3 regions of the Streptomyces sp. NPDC102402 genome follow, and region 1 is predicted to be linked to each of the others. Evidence: riboswitches for the same ligand, from Rfam matches in the RefSeq annotation. Region 1 holds a riboswitch; each other region holds the start of a gene.

Region 1 (6,431 bases):
CGCTGACCGCCCTCCCCGGCGTCGCGGCGGCCTGTGCCGTCGTCCGGGAGGACCGGCCGGGCGACCGCCGGCTCGTCGCGTACACGGTGCCCGCGGAGGGAGTGGCGGGCCCGTCCGAGACGGAGGCCCGCACCCACCTCGCCACGCTCCTGCCCGACCACATGGTCCCCGCCGCCTGCGTGCGTCTCGACGCCCTGCCCCTCACGCCCAACGGCAAGACGGACCGGCGCGCCCTCCCCGCGCCCGACCACATCGCACCCGCCGCGGGGCGGCCGCCCCGCACCGCTCGCGAGCGCGTCCTCTGCGAGGTGTTCGCCACGACGCTCGGCGTGCCCGAGGTCGGCGTCACGGACGACTTCTTCGCCCTCGGCGGCCACTCGCTGCTCGCCGTCACCCTGGCCCGGCGCATCGACGAACTCTGCGGCCGGCGCCTCAGCCTCCGGGCCCTGTTCGCGGCACCGACCGTCGAGGGCGTCGACCGCCTCCTGGGACGCGCCGCCGGGGAGGAGGACCCGGGCCACTCCGTCGCGCTCGACCTCGCAGCCGAGGTCAGGCTGCCCGCGGACATCACGGGTACGGGCCGTTCCGTCGCCGCTCCGGAGGCCCCGGCCGCCCGCAGAGCCCTCCGCCCCGGCGCCCGGCCCTTCCTGACCGGCGCTTCGGGATTCCTCGGCGCCTTCCTCCTGCGCGACCTCATCGAGACCACCGACGGCCCGGTCGACTGCCTCGTACGGGCCGGGGACGAGCGCCGCGCTGCCCAGCGGCTGCGGGCCAATCTGGAGCACTACGGCCTCTGGCGCCCCCGGTACGCGGACCTGATCCACCCCGTGCCGGGCGACCTCGCCGCCCCGGGGCTGGGGCTCTCACCCGAGACCAGGGCAGCCCTGCTCCGCCGGCTCGGCCCCGTCCTGCACAACGGCGCGCACGTCAACTTCGCCGCCGGGTACGGCGATCTGCGCGCCGCCAACGTGGCCGGCACGGAGGAACTGCTGCGCCTGCTCGCCGACTCCGCCTCACCCGGAATGCACTACGTCTCGACCACCGGCGTCTACGCCCCGGTGGACGGCACGGGCAGCACCACCATCACGGAGGAGACCCCGACGGGCCCGCCGTCCGGCCTGCCGGACGGCTACGCGCAGAGCAAATGGGTCGCCGAGGGGCTGGTCGCCCTGGCCCGCGGACGCGGCCTGCCCGTGACCGTCCACCGACCCGGCCGCATCAGCGGCGACACCGTCACCGGTGCCTGTCAGGACCGAGACCTGCTGTGGCAGCTCATCAAGGGATGCCTCCAGGCGGGAGCGGTGCCGGACCTGCCGTACGGGTCCACGGACTGGGTGCCCGTGGACCACGTCAGTGCCGCGGTCGTCGCGGTCGCCCTGACAGGGCGGGACGGCACGGAGACCTACCACCTCACCAACCCGGACGCGCCCGGTCTGGAACGCGTCTTCGAGGTGGCGGTCCGTCTCGGGCACGACCTGCGGACCGTGCCCGCGTCGCAGTGGCAGGCCCTCGTCGCGGGACAGCACGACAACGCGGCCCAACTGTTCCTCGGGGAGGAGGGGCGGCCCAGGCACGACGCCCGGGACCACCGCCGCTTCGACTCCCGCCGGACGGCCGGCGCCGCGGCGGCCCTGGGAGCGCACCTGCCACCGCTCACCGACGAGGTCCTGACCCGCTATCTGACGTACTTCGAGCGAACGGGCTTCCTGCCTGCCCCGCACCGCGCACCGGCCGGCCGATAGCCCCGCACCGCCCACCGGCCGGCCGAAAGCGCCGCGCCGGTCCTTCCGGCCGTCGCCGTCAGGACTCCGCGGGGGGCCGGACGGCGACGACCGGCGGGACGAAGTCCGCCGCGAGCTGCTCCGGGGTACGGGGGCCCGCAGCGGTCTCCTCCAACAGACCGTGAGCACGCAGGAGCTGCGTGGTCGCGATGCCCCACGGCAGCCGGAGTCCGGCTTCCCGCAGCAGATCCGTCCGGGCCAGCGTCCCGGGCGCCGGACCGGCCCGGACACCGGCCGGGGTCAGGAGCGCGACGTCGTCGGCCCACCGCAGGGCGAGATCCACGTCGTGGGTGGCCATCACGACGGTGGTGCCACCGCCGCGGAGGGCGCCCAGCGTGTCGAGCAGGCGCTCCTGACCGTCCGGATCGAGCCCGGCGGTCGGCTCGTCGAGGATCAGCACCCGGGGCCGCATCGCGACCGCGCCCGCGATGGCGGTCCGCTTGCGCTGCCCGTAGGAGAGCAGGTGGGTCGGCCGGTCGGCCAGAGCGGTGATGTCCAGGGCGGTGAGGGCCTCGTCCACCCGGGCCCGCACCTCCGCGTCGGGGAGGCCGAGGTTCAGCGGCCCGAACGACACGTCCTGGGACACGGACGCGGCGAACAACTGGTCATCCGGATCCTGGACCACCAGCTGGACCGTCGTGCGCAGCCGGGTCAGTCCCTTGCGGTCGTACGAGACCGGCCGGTCGTCGACGGTCAACTGGCCCGTCTTCGGGCGCAGTCCACCGCTCAGGAGCCGCATCAGCGTGGTCTTGCCGCTGCCGTTCCTGCCGAGCAGCGCGAGCGCGCGCCCTTCACACACCTCGAAGTCGAGGCCGCTGAGCACGACGGGACCGTCCTCGTACGCGAAGGACGCGCCCCGCAGGGCGAGGAGCACGGGATCGCTCATGACAGCAGCCTTTCCAGGGCGAAGGTCAGGGCGGTGAGGGCCGCGAGCAGTGTCACGCTTGCGGCCGTGAACCGGACGGAGATCCGGGCCTCGGGCACCAGGACGCGCAAGGTGCCGTCGTATCCGCGCCCGGCCAGCCCCGACTGGAGCCGTGCCGCCCGGTCGAAGGCCCTGACGAAGGCGGTGGCCCCCAGCCCGGCCAGGGAACGCCAGGAAGCCGCCCGGGTGGTGTGGCCGAGCCGGGCCGCCTGGGCCTCCCGGATCCGCCGCACCGAGTCGAGGAGCAGGAAACTCATGCGGTAGGTCACCAGGGCGACGTCCACCACCGCCGCGGGCACCCCTGCCCCTACCAGGCGGGGCAGCAGGTCGGACATCGGCGTGGTGAAGGCGAACAACAGGACACCGAGTGACGCGGCCGAGGTGCGCAGCAGCAGCCCGCCGGCACGGACCGGACCTCCGTCGGCCAGGCCGACGAGCCCTTCGGGCCCGCCGACCTGTACGAGGAGTGTCGCCGCCCCGGTGACGCAGAAGCCCAGCGGCACCCGGTACGCCCGCCACAGGTGGCGGGCCGTCACACCCGCCGGACCCAGGAGCAGGACGACCGCGGTGAGGAGGACCAGGGCGGCCCCGGGCCACGGCGGCAGCGAGATCGCCAGCACCGTGAGTCCCAGGCCGAGCACGGCCTTGTCGAAGGGGTGGCGGCGGCGCCAGCGACTGCTGTGCGCCGCCGCGTCGATCGGCAGCACGCGCGCTCAGGCCCCCCGCGCGGAGGTCTCCCCGGTCCCGGAGGGGGCATCCCCGCCGCCCTGTGGTGTCCCCGCGCGCGGTTCGCCCTGCCGGCGCCCGCGCCGCAGACCGAAGTAGTAGGCGAGGACCCCCGCGCCGAGTGCGGCCTGGAGGGCGAACAGCGCCGACTCGATCTCTCCGGAGGGCGGTTCGTACAGCGGGGAGAACCAGGGTTCGTAGTCAGGGGCGATCTCGGTGATCGCCGTCTCCGCCTGGGCGTCCGCACCGGCGAACGGCTCCTCCTTGCCGTCGCCCAGGCCGAGGACGAGCGGCAGGACGGCCAGGGCGGCCACGACGAGCAGCAGAAGGGCGTTGATCTTCGTGTTCTTGTTCATCGGGCCACCGCCTCGGTCTTCTCGTCCGCTCCGGTCCTGGCCCGCCTGCCGGCGAGGAACACGCCGAGCCGGGTCAGATCTCCCTTGCTGGACTGCACGAGGAGCCGCATCACCAGCACGGTCAGGAGCCCCTCGCTCACCGCGAGCGGGATCTGGGTGACCGCGAAGATGGAGCCGAACTTCCCGAGCGCCCCGAGGAACCCGGTGCCCGGGTCCGGGAAGGCGAGCGCGAGCTGGACGCTGGTGACGCAGTAGGTGGACAGGTCGGCGACGAACGCGGCGAAGAAGACCGCGACCATCAAGCGCACGCCGTACAGGCGCAGCAGCCTGAACACCGCGTAGCCGGCCCAGGGCCCGACGATCGCCATGGAGAAGACGTTGGCACCGAGCGTGGTCAGGCCGCCGTGCGCGAGCAGCAGTGCCTGGAACAGCAGGGTGATGGTGCCCAGGACCGCCATGATCGGCGGCCGGAACAGGATGGCGCCCAGCCCCGTGCCCGTGGGGTGGGAACAACTTCCGGTGACGGAGGGGATCTTCAGGGCGGACAGGACGAAGGTGAAGGCTCCGGAAGCGCCCAGGAGCAGGGTGCTCTCAGGATTCTCCCGGACCTCACGTGTGAGTGACCGGACTCCGTGGACGACGAACGGCGCGGACGCGACACCCCAGGCGATCGCGTGCGCCGGAGGCAGAAAACCCTCGGCTATGTGCATGGCTCAGCAGACCCTCTCCAGCACCTCGTGGATGGTTGAAGTGCCTTGGCCGGTCTCCTGGCTGACGGGTGACACCGCCCGGCTCCGCCTTCCCGGGTCACAAGGACCCAGTGGCTGCCCGCGAGGGCCGGAGCCGGACTTCCCGATCACAGTGGCGAGGGCCGCACCGGCATCACACCGGATTTCCCGTTCACCAAGGCGTGGTGACAGTAGTGCCAGGTGGGGGGCGATGACAAGCGCGCCCAGCCGCCCGCGGCCGTGGAAGCCCACCGCCGCGACCGGCCCCGCCGGGGCCGCCGCACGGCGGGCGCGGCGGGGCCGGAGCGGCCCCGCCCGCCCCTGGCCCGGCCTGTACCCGCCGGCAGCTCCACGCACGTCTCCGCGTCGGGGACCCCCGCCGCGGAGACGGCTCAGGCGCTGTGGACGGACCCACCTTCCCGAAGAGGTGGCCGGCGGTTCACGCCGTGTGCGACAGCATCTCCCCCCGGACGGGGTCGGCGTAGGGCAGCCGGTGGCCGTACCTCTCCAGTTCGTCCAGCGCGGCGTGCGTCATCCGGGACAGTTCGTTGCCGAGCGACCCCGCGATGTGCGGAGTGAGCAGGACGTTCGGGAGGTCGTAGAGGGGCGAGTCCGCCGGCAGGACCTCCGGTTCGGTCACGTCGAGCACCGCGTCGAGCCGCCCCGACAGCAGCTCGGCGGTCAGCGCGGCCGTGTCGACCAGCGAGCCCCGCGCGGTGTTGATGAGTGTGGCACCGTCCGGCAGCAGCGCGAGCCGCCTCCGGTCGAAGAGGTCCCGGGTCTCCGGCAGCTCGGGAGCGTGGATGGTCACCACATCGCTGGAGCGCGCCAGTTCGTCGAGCGACACCGCGTGTGCGCCCAGCGCTGCCGCCCCGGCCTCGTCCAGATACGGGTCGTACAGCAGCACCCGCAGGTCGAAGGGGCGCAGCAGCTCGATCACCCGCCGCCCGATCCGGGACGCCCCGACGATCCCGACCGTACGGCCGTAGTTGCCCGCGTCGCCGATGACGTCGAGGGCGTTCGTCCGGGCGCGCCGGACGCCGTACTCCCGCTGGGCGGCCAGGACCCGCTTCCCGGCGAAGAGGATCGCCGCCACGGTGTACTCCGCGACCGGAAGCGCGTTCGCCCCGGCGGCGGACGCGACGGTCAGCTTCCGCTCCCAGCAGGCATCGGTGATGTGGTGCTTCACCGAACCGGCGGCGTGGACGACGGTACGCAGGCGGGGCAGCCGTTCCAGCACGTCGGCGGTGAGCGGGGGGCAGCCCCAGCCGGTGAGCAGCACCTCCGCCCCGTCGAGCGCGTCCGCCACGGCCGGGTCGCCGAAGTCGTGGACCACGAGCGAGGGGTCGGTGTCGGCGACCGCCACCAGCCGGGCGAGGGATGCCTGGTCGAAGAGCGCGTCCCGGACCGAGGGTTCCATGGCGAGCACCGTGCGGGGCCGGTGGTAGGCGGTGGGGGAGGGGGACGTCATTTGACGGCTCCTGCGGTGAGGCCCGAGCGCCAGAAGCGCTGCAGCGATACGAAGGCGACGGCGAGCGGGACGACGGACACCAGCGACCCGGTGATGACGAACGAGTAGAGCTGGGGCTCCTGGGGAAGCGTGGCGTTCCAGTTGAACAGGCCCAGGCCGACGGGGTAGAGCGCCGAGTCGTTCAGCATCACCAGGGGCAGGAAGAAGTTGTTCCAGCTGCCGGTGAACGAGAAGAGGAAGACGGTGACGAAGGCGGGGGAGAGCATCGGGAGGGCGACGGAGCGGAAGGCGCGCAGCTCGCTCGCGCCGTCGATCCGGGCCGCCTCCAGGGTTTCGCCGGGGACGTAGGTCTCCGCGAAGACACGCGACAGGTAGACGCCGAAGGGGTTCACCAGGCCGGGGATCAGCACCGACCAGTACGAGTTGACGAGCCCCACCTCGGAT
Region 2 (6,431 bases), on a different contig from region 1:
GAACACCGCGCCGGCGAGCGCGGTCACCGGCAGAAGCCTCATGTGCCCCGGCCCGGTGAGCGCGCGGGCGGCGTGCGGCAGGACGAGTCCGACGAACCCGATGGCGCCCGCCGAGCTGACGAGGGCGGCGGTCAGCAGCGCGGTGGTGCAGAGCAGCACGATCCGGGTGCGGGCCACGTGTACCCCGAGGGCCGCTGCGGCGTCCTGCCCGAAGGCGAAGGCGTCCAGGGTCCGGGCGTGACCGAGGCAGATCCCCAGGGTCACGGCGAGGACCGCGGAGCACATCCACACGTCGCTCCAGCCGGCCCCGCTCAGCGAGCCGAGGAGCCAGAAGAGCACGCCGCGGGTCTGCTCGGCGTCGGCGGCGGTCATCACGACGAAGGAGGTGAGCGCGGAGAAGAGCTGCATGGCGGCGACCCCGGAGAGGACGACCCGGTCGGTCGATCCGCCGAGTGTGTGGCTGAGCAGCAGGACGAGGGCGAACGAGCACAGCGCCCCGGCGAAGGCGCCGGCCGAGACCGACACCGCTCCCCCGCCGACGCCCAGGACGACGACCACGACCGCCCCGGTCGACGCCCCCGAGGAGACGCCGAGGACGAAGGGGTCGGCCAGCGGGTTGCGCAGCAGCGACTGCATCACCGTGCCGCACACCGCGAGTCCGGCCCCGCACACCGCGGCGAGCAGCGTGCGGGGCATGCGCAGGTTCCAGATGATGCCGTCCCGGATCGGGCTCAGCCGTGTCCCGCCGACGCCCAGGTGCGAGGCCACCGCTGACCAGACGTCCGGCACCGAGATGCGGGCGGGCCCGATCGTGACGGCGACCGCGACGGACAGGAGCAACAGGGCGGCCCCGGCGCTCCACAGGAGACCGCCTCCCAGGAACCGGGCCCCGCCGGCCGGCCGGACCGCGTGCGGCATCTCCGTGCCCGTGTCCGGGGCGTGCTCGGTCTTCGTCACCCCGCGAGTCCGAACGATCGCAGCCCCGCCGCGACGCGCTCCACGCCCTCCACGGTCCGGACGGTCGGGTTCATCGCCTGACCGCTGAGCAGGACGTACCTCTTGTGCCGGACGGCGTCCATGTTCCTCGTGGCGGGGTTGGACTCCAGGAACTCGATCTTCTTCTCGGCGCTCTCGGCCGTCTGCGACCTGCGGGTCAGGTCTCCGATGACCAGGACGTCGGGGTCGCGGTCGGCGACGGTCTCCCAGTTGATCTGTGGCCATTCCTCGCGCGTGTCGTCGAAGACGTTCTTCGCGCCGACCTCCCCGGTGATGATGCCGGGTGCCCCGCAGCAGCCCGCCATGTAGGGAGCCTCGGAGTTGGCGAACCAGTAGAGGAGGGTGGCGTCCGATGCGTCGATGCCCTCGGTCGCCCTGTCGACGCGGTCCCGGAGACTCGCGACCAGTTTCTCGCCGCGCTCCGGTACGCCGAACACCTTCGCCAGGTCGCGTACTTCGTCGTAGACGGGGCTCATGGTCAGAGGCTCGGTACGGGAGCCGTCGCTGCTGCCCGTGTTGTCCTTGCCCATGCAGTCCGAGGGCGCGAGGTACGTCGGCACGCCCAGCTCATCGAACCGGTCGCGGGACGCCACACCGCCCGTGCCGAGGGTGGATTCGAACGAGGCGCTGACGAAGTCGGGTTCCTCGGCGAGGACCTTCTCGGAGGAGGGCTGGTTCCCGGCGATGCGCGCCACCGCGGACTCGTCCTTCTCCAGGCCTTTCATCACCGGGTCGGTCCACGTCGCGGTGGCGGCGATCCGGTCGGCGAGGCCCAGGGAGAGCAGGATCTCCGTCGATCCCTGGTTGAGGGAGACGGCGCGACGCGGTGCCGCGTCGACGGTCACCGTCCGGCCGCAGTTCTCCAGCGTCACGGGGAAGCCTTCCGCGGAATCCTCCCGCGCGGCGCCGTCGGACGCGCCCCCGTCGGGGCCGCAGGCGGCCAGAAGGACAAGTCCCGTGATGAGCAGGGCTGTTCGGCGTACGGCACTGGCTATGGGCAGCACAGGGTCCCTCGGCGTCTCTGGGCTCATGCGCGGAGCCCGCTACGGAGTTCCGCTCCCCTTCCGGGAGCGGGTGCCAGCAGGTCTTCGGACTCGGGTTCGTCCGGACGGAGCGCCTTCCCGGTGCACCCGTGGGTGTCCCAGTGGCCGTGGCCCCGCCCGTCCCCCTCACCGCTGCGCGTCAGCTCCGGATTCGCACCGGATTCCCTGACTCCACGTGGAGTGTGACTGGCGTCTGCAAGCTATCACGCGTCGCGGCGACGGCTTCGGGAGCCGTCGCCGCGAGGACGGGACCGCCTCGGCCCCTCCGTGCCGGCCGCCCGTCAGGCGGTCAGCGCTCGGGGTGAACCGATTCGCCGCCGTCGACCGGCGGCCTCCCGCTCCGGCGGGCGAGGACGGATGTCGTGCCCCAGTAGGCCAGCAGGACCGCGCGCAGGCCCAGGATCTCCAGGCGCTCCGTCAGACGGCCGCACGCCGTCGGCGCCCTGCGTGCCGGGCTCATCGGGCGCCCGCCGGGGAGGCGTTCCAGGGGCCGGCGGGATCGTCGTACGCGTCCGCGTAGCCCGGTCCGGCGATCGGCCAGTCGGCGAGCAGTTCCTCGGGAAGGGCGAAGGAGTCCGCGAGATCCCGGGCGTGGGTGGCGACGGCCCCGATCAGCTCCTCCCTGCTCTCCGCCAGCGCGTCGACCTGATCGCTCCTCAGAAAACCCGCGGCCAGCAGATCGCCGCTGTTGCGGGCCACCCACTCGACGGCGAACAGCCGCTCCAGCTCGCCCAGCCGCTCTCTGGCTGCCCCCTCGGGCAGCGCGGCGCGGGCGTCGGCGTACGCCTCGGCCGCCTGCCGGTAGGCGTACGCCTCCACCCCGCGCAGAGCGGGGCCCGAGGCCGCGTTCCAGCGTCCGAGGGTGTCGGCGGCGGAGGTCCGCTGCGCGCGCTCCCTGGCACGGGCGAACCAGATGTCCTGGACCCCGGCGAGGAGCCGCCCCAGGAAGCGGGGGTCGGCCAGGTCACCGGGGTGCGGGTCCAGGTCCGGGCCGTCCTCGGCGCAGGGGCCGGCGGCGAAGAGCATGTCGGCCGCCGCCTTCGCGTACAGGGCGATGTTGTCGCCCTCCGCGGTGATGGCCCCTTCCACGCCCGTGACGAGTTCGGTCATGCCGTTGTTCTCCAGCAGCGCCTGCGCGCCGCAGCGTTCACGGCTCTCGACGATCACCTCGCGGGCGCGCCACGTGATCCACGCCTTGGCCACGTCGACGAGTCGCGCCGCGTCCGGCCGCCCCTCCTCGTCCGTACCGGCCTCCCATCGCTCCTGTGCCCTGCGGTACAGCAGGCTCATGGCGAAGACCATGGCCATGGCGGAGGCGAGGGGCCCGTGGTGGGTGCGGTGGGCGTTGACCGGCACCGGCGGGGCACCACGGGTCCCGGAGATCAGCCGGTGACCGCCGTAGCGCACGGCGACCGCCAGAGTGGCACGGGCCGAACCGGCCGCACAGGCGCTCATGGAGATGCGTCCGGGGGTGACCCGGCTGATCGAGGTCAGGAAACGCCGCCGCCTGTCCCCCGGCCCGGTACGGAACTCCCCCTGGTCCTCGCCCGGCTCACCGGATCCCAGCAGGGCGTCACGCCCGACGAACAGCCGGTCGAACGAGGTCAGGCAGTGGTCCACGGGGCTGCCCATCCGGGCCGGGAGCTGCCGAACCCTGACGCCGGGAAGGGGCCGTACGTCATCGGTGAGCGGCACCAGGAAGAGGCGGACGCCGTGGTCGCCGCCGTCGGCGACGAGGCGCGCGGCGACCAGTCCGGACTTGGCCCCGCCCGCCGGGCCGGTGTTGGGCATGAACTTCTGGGCGCCCGCGTTCGGGGTGTGCAGGACGAAGCCGTCCCGTTCACGGTCGTACGTCGCGGTGGTCTCCATGGCCGCCGCGTTGTTGCCGTGCGCCACCTCCGTACAGAGGAAGGTGCCGATGCGCCGCATGGCCAGATAGTCCGACAGGTCGCGGCGGCCGACGCAGTCGTGGTCGAGGAGGCTTCCGAGGAAGAGGTTGTAGTGGATGCCCGCCACGGTGGTCAGCGCGGGGTCCACCGGGCCGAGCCACGCGTGCAGGGCGTCGAGCGCGCGGGGGTCGGAGGCGAGGCGGGCCCCGCTGTCGAGGGAGCGGTTGAGGATCCGCAACCGCTCGTAGGCCAGTTCCAGTCGCTCGTCGGCCGTTCCGCCGGCCGGGCGGCGGAACGGTTCTGTACTGATCAGCCGCTGCCAGAACCCGTGTTCGCGGCGGAATTCCGGACCGAGGAGGACGCCGGTCAGCTGTTCGGCGGTGGACGGTGGGGCGGTGTCGGCAAGGGTCACGGTCATAACGAAATCAACGACCGTGGTGCGGGCGAGGACACCCTGGACGCCCTACCGCTCCGGGACCGGAACGCCGGTCAGAGCGGCCGTCAGCTCCTCCCCGTCGGGAGGCGTCGCACCGGCCCTCGCGACGGTCACGGCGGCCGATGCCACGGCGTGGCGCAGTACGTCCCCCAGCGTGACGGTGTCCAGGCGGCGCAGCCGCGCGCGGGCCCGCGCCCCGAGCAGGCCGTGCGCGGCCAGGGAGTGCAGGGCACCGGACATGAAGGCGTCGCCCGCTCCCACCGTGTCCACGACCTCGACGGGCGGTGCGCCGATGCGCACCGTCGCACCCGGCAGCAGGGCGAGCGCGCCTCCGGCTCCCCGGGTCAGCAGGACGGCCGCCGGACCGGAGCGCAGCCACCGCTCGGCGGCCTTCTCCGGTTCGTCGTCCGGGTACAGCCACCGCAGGTCCTCGTCGCTGGCCTTGACGACATCGCTGAGCGCGACGCAGCTCTCCGCCCTGTGTACGGCGCGGGCCCGGTCCCCCATCAGCGCGGGCCGCACGTTGGGGTCGTAACTGACGGTGGCGTCCGCCCGGAGGGAGCGGACGAGGTCCAGGACGGTGTCCGCACCGGGCTCCAGGGCGGTGGCGACGGACCCGGTGTGGACGTGTTGCGGCGGCTGGGCCGGCTGCTCCACCGGCCCCAGCGTCCAGGCGATCTCGAAGGTGTAGGCGGCGCCGCCCGCGTCGTCGAGGTCCACCGTGGCCGCAGGGGTGGGTGCTCCGCTCCCGTCGGTCAGGACCCGCACTCCGGCCGAGGCCAGGTGGTCCCCGATCAGCCGCCCGTGGGAGTCGGGGCCGAGCTGGGTGATCAGGGTGGCGGCCCGTCCGAGCCTGGCCAGGCCGTACGCGACGTTCGCGGGGCTGCCGCCGGGGTGGATCCGGTCGGGCGCGCCCGGCAGCCGGACGACGTCGGCGACGCATTCGCCGATGACGAGCAGGGCGGGGCTGTCGGGCATGGCGGCAGGTCTCCTGGGCGGGCGGGCGTGCCCCGGTGAGGCACGGTTGTCACGGACGCGCTGGTGCCGATTCTGCACCGTGTGCGGTGAGCCGAGGAGACCCGGGGCTCAGGCTTCCTCGCCGTAGCGCTTCTCGAACTTGGCGACCTGGCCCTCGGTGTCGACCACCCTGGCCTTGCCCGTGAAGAACGGGTGGCTCTCGGCGGAGATCTCCACGTCGATGACCGGGTAGCTGTTGCCGTCGTCCCAGTCGATCGTCCGCTCGCTCGACGCGGTGGACCGGGTCAGGAAGGCGTACCCGGCGGCGCGGTCGCGGAAGACCACGGGGCGGTACGACGGGTGCTTGTCCTGCTGCATGTCTGCTCCTGGAGGTACGGGGATCTCGCGTCCCGGCTTCGGGCCAGCCTCGCCAAGGGCTGGTGCGGGCGCGATCCGGGGCGTCCGTACGGGGCAGGGGCCGCCCCTGCGCCTCACTCAGGCGCGGGGGCGGTCGTCACGACCCTGCGCGCGGCCGGGGTCCGCCCGGCCCAGAGCGACGTGCCGGCCAGGAGCACCATGGCGGCGAGCAGCCAGGGCAGCGGTCCCGGGGGCAGTACGCCGATGACGACGCCCGCCGCCGCCCCGAGGAGCTGCTGGGCCAGTGACTGCACGGAGAGGGCGGTCGCCCTGCCCGAGGAGTCGACCCGGCGGTGCAGAAGGTCGTTCTCGCTGGGCCCGGCGGCGCCGAGGCCCAGGTACACCAGGCCGTATCCGGCGGCGGCCGCTGCCGCCGGGAGTCCACCGGTGGCGCCCACCGTGACCCCCAGGGTCACCAGACCGGCCGTACTCACCCCGAGGCTCACCAGCACCGCGCGTTCGCCGCCCCCCGCGAGACGCGCGACGAGCGGCGCGAGCCGGCTGCCGACCGCGGAGCAGACGAACCCGGCCGCCGCGAGCCCGGCGAAGAGCACCGCCCCGGACTCCGGGGACCCGGTCATCGTGGCCGCACGGCCGGGGGTGAGCAGTTCGAGGGCCGCCAGAGCCGTACCGGCGGCGCCGGTGGTCACCAGGATGCGGCGGACGAGCGCGTCCCCGGCACCCAGCCGCAGC
Region 3 (6,431 bases), on a different contig from region 1:
AGCAACGCAGCAGTCGGGAAGGCGGGCCATGGGCGCCGACGGGGACAGAGTGACGAGCGAGACCGGTGCGGGTGCGCGTACGGCACGCGTCCCGAAGTACTACCGGCTCAAGCGCCATCTCCTCGACATGACGGGCACCATGCCGCCCGGCACCCCGGTGCCGCCCGAGCGGACCCTGGCAGCGGAGTTCGACACCTCGCGCACCACGGTGCGCCAGGCCCTCCAGGAACTGGTGGTCGAGGGCCGGCTGGAGCGCATCCAGGGCAAGGGCACCTTCGTGGCCAAGCCGAAGGTCTCCCAGGCCCTGCAACTCACCTCCTACACAGAGGACATGCGCGCCCAGGGACTGGAACCCACCTCCCAGCTGCTGGACATCGGGTACGTGACGGCGGACGACACGCTCGCCGGGCTGCTGGACATCACCACGGGCGGGCGGGTGCTGCGGATCGAGCGGCTCCGGCTCGCCAGCGGTGAGCCGATGGCCATCGAGACCACGCACCTCTCGGCCAAGCGCTTCCCCGCGCTGCGCCGTTCGCTGGTGAAGTACACCTCGCTCTACACCGCCCTGGCCGAGGTGTACGACGTCCGGCTCGCCGAGGCCGAGGAGACCATCGAGACCTCGCTCGCGACGCCGCGCGAGGCGGGGCTGCTCGGCACGGACGTGGGCCTGCCGATGCTCATGCTGTCCCGGCACTCGATCGACGGTGGCGGTGAACCGGTGGAGTGGGTGCGCTCGGTCTACCGGGGCGACCGGTACAAGTTCGTGGCCCGCCTGAAGCGTCCCACCGACTGAGACGTCTCTGGACCTCCGGCGCGCGACCGATCCCCCTGTCCCCCCAGGGGGATCAGTCATTTCGGGCGACACCGGACCGTTGCAGGACCGCAATGCGGACGGGGGGTGACGGTGACCGGGCCTCTCGCCTAGATTTCCTGCGCATTACACCAGGTGATCAGCGAGGGGACGGAGTCGCCACATGTCAGAGGAAACCGATGCGCACCCACCGACAGCAACGACAGCACCGACGGTGACACCCGCCAGGGTGGTCATCGCACTCTGCCTGATCGCCCCGTTCGTGGCGATGCTCTGGGTGAGCTCGTACGCGAAGGTCGAACCGACCTTCATCGGCATCCCGTTCTTCTACTGGTACCAGATGCTGTGGGTGCTCGTCTCGACCGCGCTGACCATGATCGCGTACAAGCTGTGGCAGCGTGACCAGCGCGCCCGCAAGGGAGGTGCGTCCGCGTGAAGGACGGCGTCAACGGCGTAGCACTCACCGTATTCATCTTCTTCTTCCTGGCCGTCACGGTCATCGGATTCATGGCCGCACGCTGGCGCAAGGCCGAGAACGAGGCGAGCCTCGACGAATGGGGCCTGGGCGGGCGGTCGTTCGGCACCTGGGTCACCTGGTTCCTGCTCGGCGGCGACCTCTACACGGCGTACACCTTCGTCGCGGTGCCCGCGGCGATCTACGCGGCGGGCGCGGCCGGCTTCTTCGCCGTCCCCTACACGATCCTCGTGTACCCGCTGATCTTCACCTTCCTGCCGCGCCTGTGGTCCGTCTCGCACAAGCACGGCTACGTCACCACCTCGGACTTCGTCCGGGGCCGCTTCGGCTCGAAGGGGCTCTCGCTGGCGGTCGCCCTCACCGGCATCCTCGCCACGATGCCGTACATCGCGCTCCAGTTGGTCGGCATCCAGGCCGTGCTGGACGTCATGGGCGTCGGCGGCGGCGAGAACACGCACTGGTTCATCAAGGACCTGCCGCTGCTGATCGCGTTCGCCGTCCTCGCCGCGTACACGTACTCCTCGGGGCTGCGCGCACCCGCGCTCATCGCGTTCGTCAAGGACGGCCTGATCTACCTGGTCATCGCGGTGGCCATCATCTACATCCCGATAAAGCTCGGCGGCTTCGACGACATCTTCGCCAAGGCGGGCGAGGCCTTCTCCGCGAAGAACGACGCCGCCGGCAAGCCCGTCGCGGGCCTCGTCCCGGGCGACATGGGCCAGTGGGGCTACGCCACGCTGGCACTCGGCTCGGCGCTGGCGCTCTTCATGTATCCCCACTCGATCACGGCGACGCTCTCCAGCCGCAGCCGTGAGGTGATCCGGCGCAACACCACGATCCTGCCGCTGTACTCGCTGATGCTCGGTCTGCTCGCCCTGCTCGGCTTCATGGCGATCGCCGCCGGGATCAAGGTCGACAACGGCCAGCTCGCGATTCCCCAGCTGTTCGAGAACATGTTCCCCGACTGGTTCGCCGGCGTGGCCTTCGCCGCGATCGGCATCGGCGCCCTCGTGCCCGCCGCGATCATGTCGATCGCCGCCGCGAACCTCTTCACCCGCAACATCTACAAGGACTTCATCAAGCCCGACGCCACCCCGGCCCAGGAGACCAAGGTCTCCAAGCTGGTCTCGCTGCTGGTGAAGGTCGGCGCGCTCGCCTTCGTCCTGACCATGGACAAGACGGTCGCGATCAACTTCCAGCTGCTGGGCGGCATCTGGATCCTCCAGACGATGCCGGCGCTGGTGGGCGGCCTGTTCACCCGGTGGTTCCACCGCTGGGCACTGATCGCGGGCTGGGCGGTCGGCATGATCTACGGCACGGTGGCCGCCTACGGCGTCGCCAGCCCGACCCAGAAGCACTTCGGCGGGTCCTCCAAGGAGATCCCGGGTATCGGCGAGATCGGCTACATCGGTCTCACCGCGTTCGTGCTGAACGTCGTCGTGGTGGTCGTGCTGACCTTCGTCCTCAACGCGGTGAAGGCCCCGGCAGGCATCGACGAGACGTCCCCGTCCGACTACACCGCGGACGTGGGCGACCCCGGCGTCCAGGAGAAGCTCCCGCCGGCCACGGTGGGCGCGCCGGGAGGTCACTGACCCACGGCGGCTCCCGAGCCCGAGGAGGCCCCGGCAGGGCGAACAGAACCCCTGCCGGGGCCTCTTCGCGCGACCGGCCCCCGACGGTCCCGGTGCCACGGCCGAATCGGGGGAGCGCCGGTCCGGCACTCTGCGGCACACTGCGCCCATGGACGTATCGATCAGACCGATCCGGGCCACGGAGCACCAGGAGCTGGGCGAGATCACCGCCCAGGCGTATCTCGGTGACGGGCTTCTCGACTTCGGCGCCGAAGATCCCTATCTGGAACAGCTCCGCGCCGTGGACCGCCGGGCGGCCGAGGCCGACGTGCTGGTCGCGGTGGGGGCCGACGGCGACGTGCTGGGCGGTGTCGCCTACGTCCCTCCCGGCAGTCCGTGGGCCGACATCGCCGGGGAGGGCGAGGCGGAGTTCCGGATGCTGGCCGTCTCACCGGCCGCCCGTGGACGGGGAGCGGGCGAGGCGCTCGTACGGGCCTGCGTCGACCGGGCGCGGGCCGCGGGAGGCCTCTCCGGGATCGTCCTGTCGACGCATCCGGCCATGCACGGCGCCCACCGGATCTACCGGCGCCTGGGCTTCGCGCGCTCCCCGGAACGGGACTGGAGCCCACTGCCCGGCCGCCCTCCACTCCTCACGTACCGTCTGGATCTCTGACCTTCGCGACACAAGATGTGGGGGCTTCTTCAATCAGCAGCCCCCACATGTATGCTCGACCTCGCTGTCGTCGCAGGGGAATCCGGTGCGAATCCGGAACTGTCCCGCAACGGTGTGATCGGTGCGCTTTTCCGCACCGCGGAGTCCGAGGACCTGTCGACAGCGCGTCCGGCTCGACCGAACCGGACGACGAGACGTCCGGGCTTCGCGGAGAGCCGGTGGACGCCGCGCACCGTGCTGCCCTCTCCGGGTGCCGTGTCCGGCTGCCCCGTATCCGCAGGCCCTGAGCCCAGCGAGGGATAGCCCCAGTGACCATCGCGCCAGCAGACCCGGTTTCAGCCGCGGAACTCGAAGGCCGCACGACCGACGCGCCCGGGACCGCACTCCTGCGGACCCTGACCGGTCTCACCGCCGATCTGCCCGACACCGACCCCGGACGGGTCGCCGCCGCCGCGCTGCGCGGCCGCAACGCGCGGTCGGACGAGGCAGAGCTGAGGTCGCTGGCCACCGAGGCCGCCGCCGGCCTGATCTCCGAGGACCCGGCCTACTCCCGGCTGGCGGCCCGGCTCCTGACTCTGGCCATCGCGGACGAGGCGGCAGGCCAGGGCGCCGTCTCCTTCTCCGCCTCGGTCGCCGTCGGACACCGCGAGGGCCTGATCGCCGACCGCACGGCCGAGTTCGTCACCCTGCACGCGGACGCGCTGGACGCCCTGGTCGACCAGGCGCTCGCCGACGGAGCGGACGACCGCTTCGGCTACTTCGGGCTGCGGACACTGCACAGCCGGTACCTGCTGCGTCACCCGCTCACCCGTGAGGTCGTCGAGACCCCGCAGCACTTCATGCTGCGTGTGGCCGCCGGGCTCGCCGAGGACACCTCCGAGCACGCCCTGGGCGAAGTCGCCGCGCTGTACGGCCTGATGAGCCGGCTCGACTACCTGCCGTCCTCCCCCACCCTGTTCAACTCCGGCACCCGGCACCCCCAGATGTCCTCCTGCTACCTGCTGGACTCGCCCAAGGACGAGCTGGACTCGATCTACGACCGCTACCACCAGGTGGCACGGCTCTCCAAGCACGCGGGCGGCATCGGTCTGTCGTACTCCCGCATCCGCGCCCGGGGTTCACTCATCCGGGGCACCAACGGGCACTCCAACGGCATCGTCCCGTTCCTGAAGACGCTGGACGCCTCGGTCGCCGCGGTCAACCAGGGCGGCCGGCGCAAGGGCGCGGCAGCCGTGTACCTGGAGACCTGGCACGCGGACATCGAGGAGTTCCTGGAGCTCCGCGACAACACCGGCGAGGACCAGCGGCGCACGCACAACCTCAACCTCGCGCACTGGATCCCGGACGAGTTCATGCGCCGCGTCGACGCGGACACCGAGTGGTCGCTGTTCTCTCCCGCCGCGGTCCCCGAGCTGGTCGACCTGTGGGGCGAGGAGTTCGACGCGGCCTACCGGGCGGCGGAGGCCAGGGGACTGGCCCGCAAGACCATGCCGGCGCGTGAGCTGTACGGCCGGATGATGCGGACGCTCGCGCAGACCGGGCAGGGCTGGATGACGTTCAAGGACGCCTCCAACCGAACGGCGAACCAGACCGCCGAGCCGGGCCGCGTGGTGCACTCCTCGAACCTGTGCACGGAGATCCTGGAGGTCACCGACGACGGCGAGACGGCCGTCTGCAACCTGGGTTCGGTCAACCTGGGCGCCTTCGTCGAAGGCGGCTCGATCGACTGGGAGCGGCTGGACGCCACCGTGCGCACCGCCGTGACCTTCCTGGACCGGGTCGTCGACATCAACTTCTACCCCACCGAGCAGGCCGGGCGCTCCAACGCCCGCTGGCGGCCGGTGGGCCTGGGCGCCATGGGCCTCCAGGACGTCTTCTTCCAGCTGCGCCTGCCCTTCGACTCCCCGGAGGCCCGCGCGCTCTCCACGAAGATCTCCGAGCGGATCATGCTCGCCGCCTACGAGGCGTCCTGCGGCCTCGCGGAGAGGTCCGGCCCGCTGCCCGCCTGGTCCGAGACCCGGGCCGCCCGTGGTGTGCTGCACCCCGACCACTACGACACCGAGCTGAACTGGCCGGAGCGCTGGGACGCCCTGCGCGCCAGGGTCGCGAAGAGCGGGATGCGCAACTCACTGCTGCTCGCCATCGCGCCGACGGCGACGATCGCCTCGATCGCCGGGGTGTACGAGTGCATCGAGCCGCAGGTCTCCAACCTCTTCAAGCGCGAGACGCTCAGCGGCGAGTTTCTCCAGGTCAACGGCTATCTCGTGGCGGAACTGAAGAGGCTCGGCGTCTGGGACGCCCGCACCCGTGAGGCACTGCGCGAGGCGAGCGGCTCCGTCCAGGGCTTCGCCTGGATCCCCGATGACGTGCGGGCGCTGTACCGCACGGCGTGGGAGATCCCGCAGCGCGGCCTGATCGACATGGCGGCGGCCCGTACGCCGTTCCTCGACCAGAGCCAGTCGCTCAACCTGTTCCTGGAGACGCCGACGATCGGCAAGCTCTCCTCGATGTACGCGTACGCCTGGAAGCAGGGGCTGAAGACGACGTACTACCTGCGTTCGCGCCCGGCGACCCGGATCGCCCGCGCGGCGTCGGGCAAGGCCGCCGCCTCCGCCCCCATTCCCGTACAGCAGGCTTCGGCGCCCGACGCGGACGCGATCGCCTGTTCCCTCGAAAACCCCGAGTCCTGCGAGGCCTGCCAGTGATGAGCTCCGACAACGCCAAGAACCTGCTCGACCCGGGCTTCGAACTGACCCTGCGCCCCATGCGCTACCCGGACTTCTACGAGCGCTACCGGGACGCGATCAAGAACACCTGGACGGTGGAGGAGGTCGATCTCCACTCCGACGTCGCCGACCTCGCCAAGCTCTCCCCCGGTGAGCAGCACATGATCGGCCGGCT

Evidence for each region. A riboswitch is a leader RNA that binds a small molecule or an ion and turns the genes downstream of it on or off. The one in region 1 is predicted to bind cobalamin.
Region 2: linked by a shared signal. The riboswitch ahead of ACIRJR_RS15170 (ABC transporter substrate-binding protein) and the one ahead of ACIRJR_RS20055 (energy-coupling factor ABC transporter permease) in region 1 are both predicted to bind cobalamin.
Region 3: linked by a shared signal. The riboswitch ahead of ACIRJR_RS09085 (ribonucleoside-diphosphate reductase subunit alpha) and the one ahead of ACIRJR_RS20055 (energy-coupling factor ABC transporter permease) in region 1 are both predicted to bind cobalamin.

What each region holds. Positions count from the first base shown of each region.
Region 1 is NZ_JBIWKR010000006.1:184,663-191,093, forward strand. It holds gene ACIRJR_RS20035 (amino acid adenylation domain-containing protein) at 1-1,742, shown strand, start outside; gene ACIRJR_RS20040 (energy-coupling factor ABC transporter ATP-binding protein) at 1,801-2,667, opposite strand; gene cbiQ (cobalt ECF transporter T component CbiQ) at 2,664-3,413, opposite strand; gene ACIRJR_RS20050 (energy-coupling factor ABC transporter substrate-binding protein) at 3,420-3,788, opposite strand; gene ACIRJR_RS20055 (energy-coupling factor ABC transporter permease) at 3,785-4,498, opposite strand; cobalamin riboswitch at 4,528-4,733, opposite strand; gene ACIRJR_RS20060 (hydroxyacid dehydrogenase) at 4,956-5,987, opposite strand; gene ACIRJR_RS20065 (carbohydrate ABC transporter permease) at 5,984-6,431, opposite strand, start outside.
Region 2 is NZ_JBIWKR010000004.1:309,520-315,950, forward strand. It holds gene ACIRJR_RS15165 (FecCD family ABC transporter permease) at 1-918, opposite strand, end outside; gene ACIRJR_RS15170 (ABC transporter substrate-binding protein) at 954-2,027, opposite strand; cobalamin riboswitch at 2,058-2,245, opposite strand; gene ACIRJR_RS15175 (hypothetical protein) at 2,329-2,499, opposite strand; gene ACIRJR_RS15180 (acyl-CoA dehydrogenase) at 2,496-4,346, opposite strand; gene ACIRJR_RS15185 (carbohydrate kinase) at 4,392-5,342, opposite strand; gene ACIRJR_RS15190 (type B 50S ribosomal protein L31) at 5,451-5,699, opposite strand; gene ACIRJR_RS15195 (MFS transporter) at 5,813-6,431, opposite strand, start outside.
Region 3 is NZ_JBIWKR010000002.1:916,817-923,247, reverse strand. It holds gene ACIRJR_RS09105 (GntR family transcriptional regulator) at 29-793, shown strand; gene ACIRJR_RS09100 (DUF3311 domain-containing protein) at 1,080-1,247, shown strand; gene mctP (monocarboxylate uptake permease MctP) at 1,244-2,878, shown strand; gene ACIRJR_RS09090 (GNAT family N-acetyltransferase) at 3,027-3,530, shown strand; cobalamin riboswitch at 3,570-3,706, shown strand; gene ACIRJR_RS09085 (ribonucleoside-diphosphate reductase subunit alpha) at 3,839-6,235, shown strand; gene ACIRJR_RS09080 (ribonucleotide-diphosphate reductase subunit beta) at 6,235-6,431, shown strand, end outside.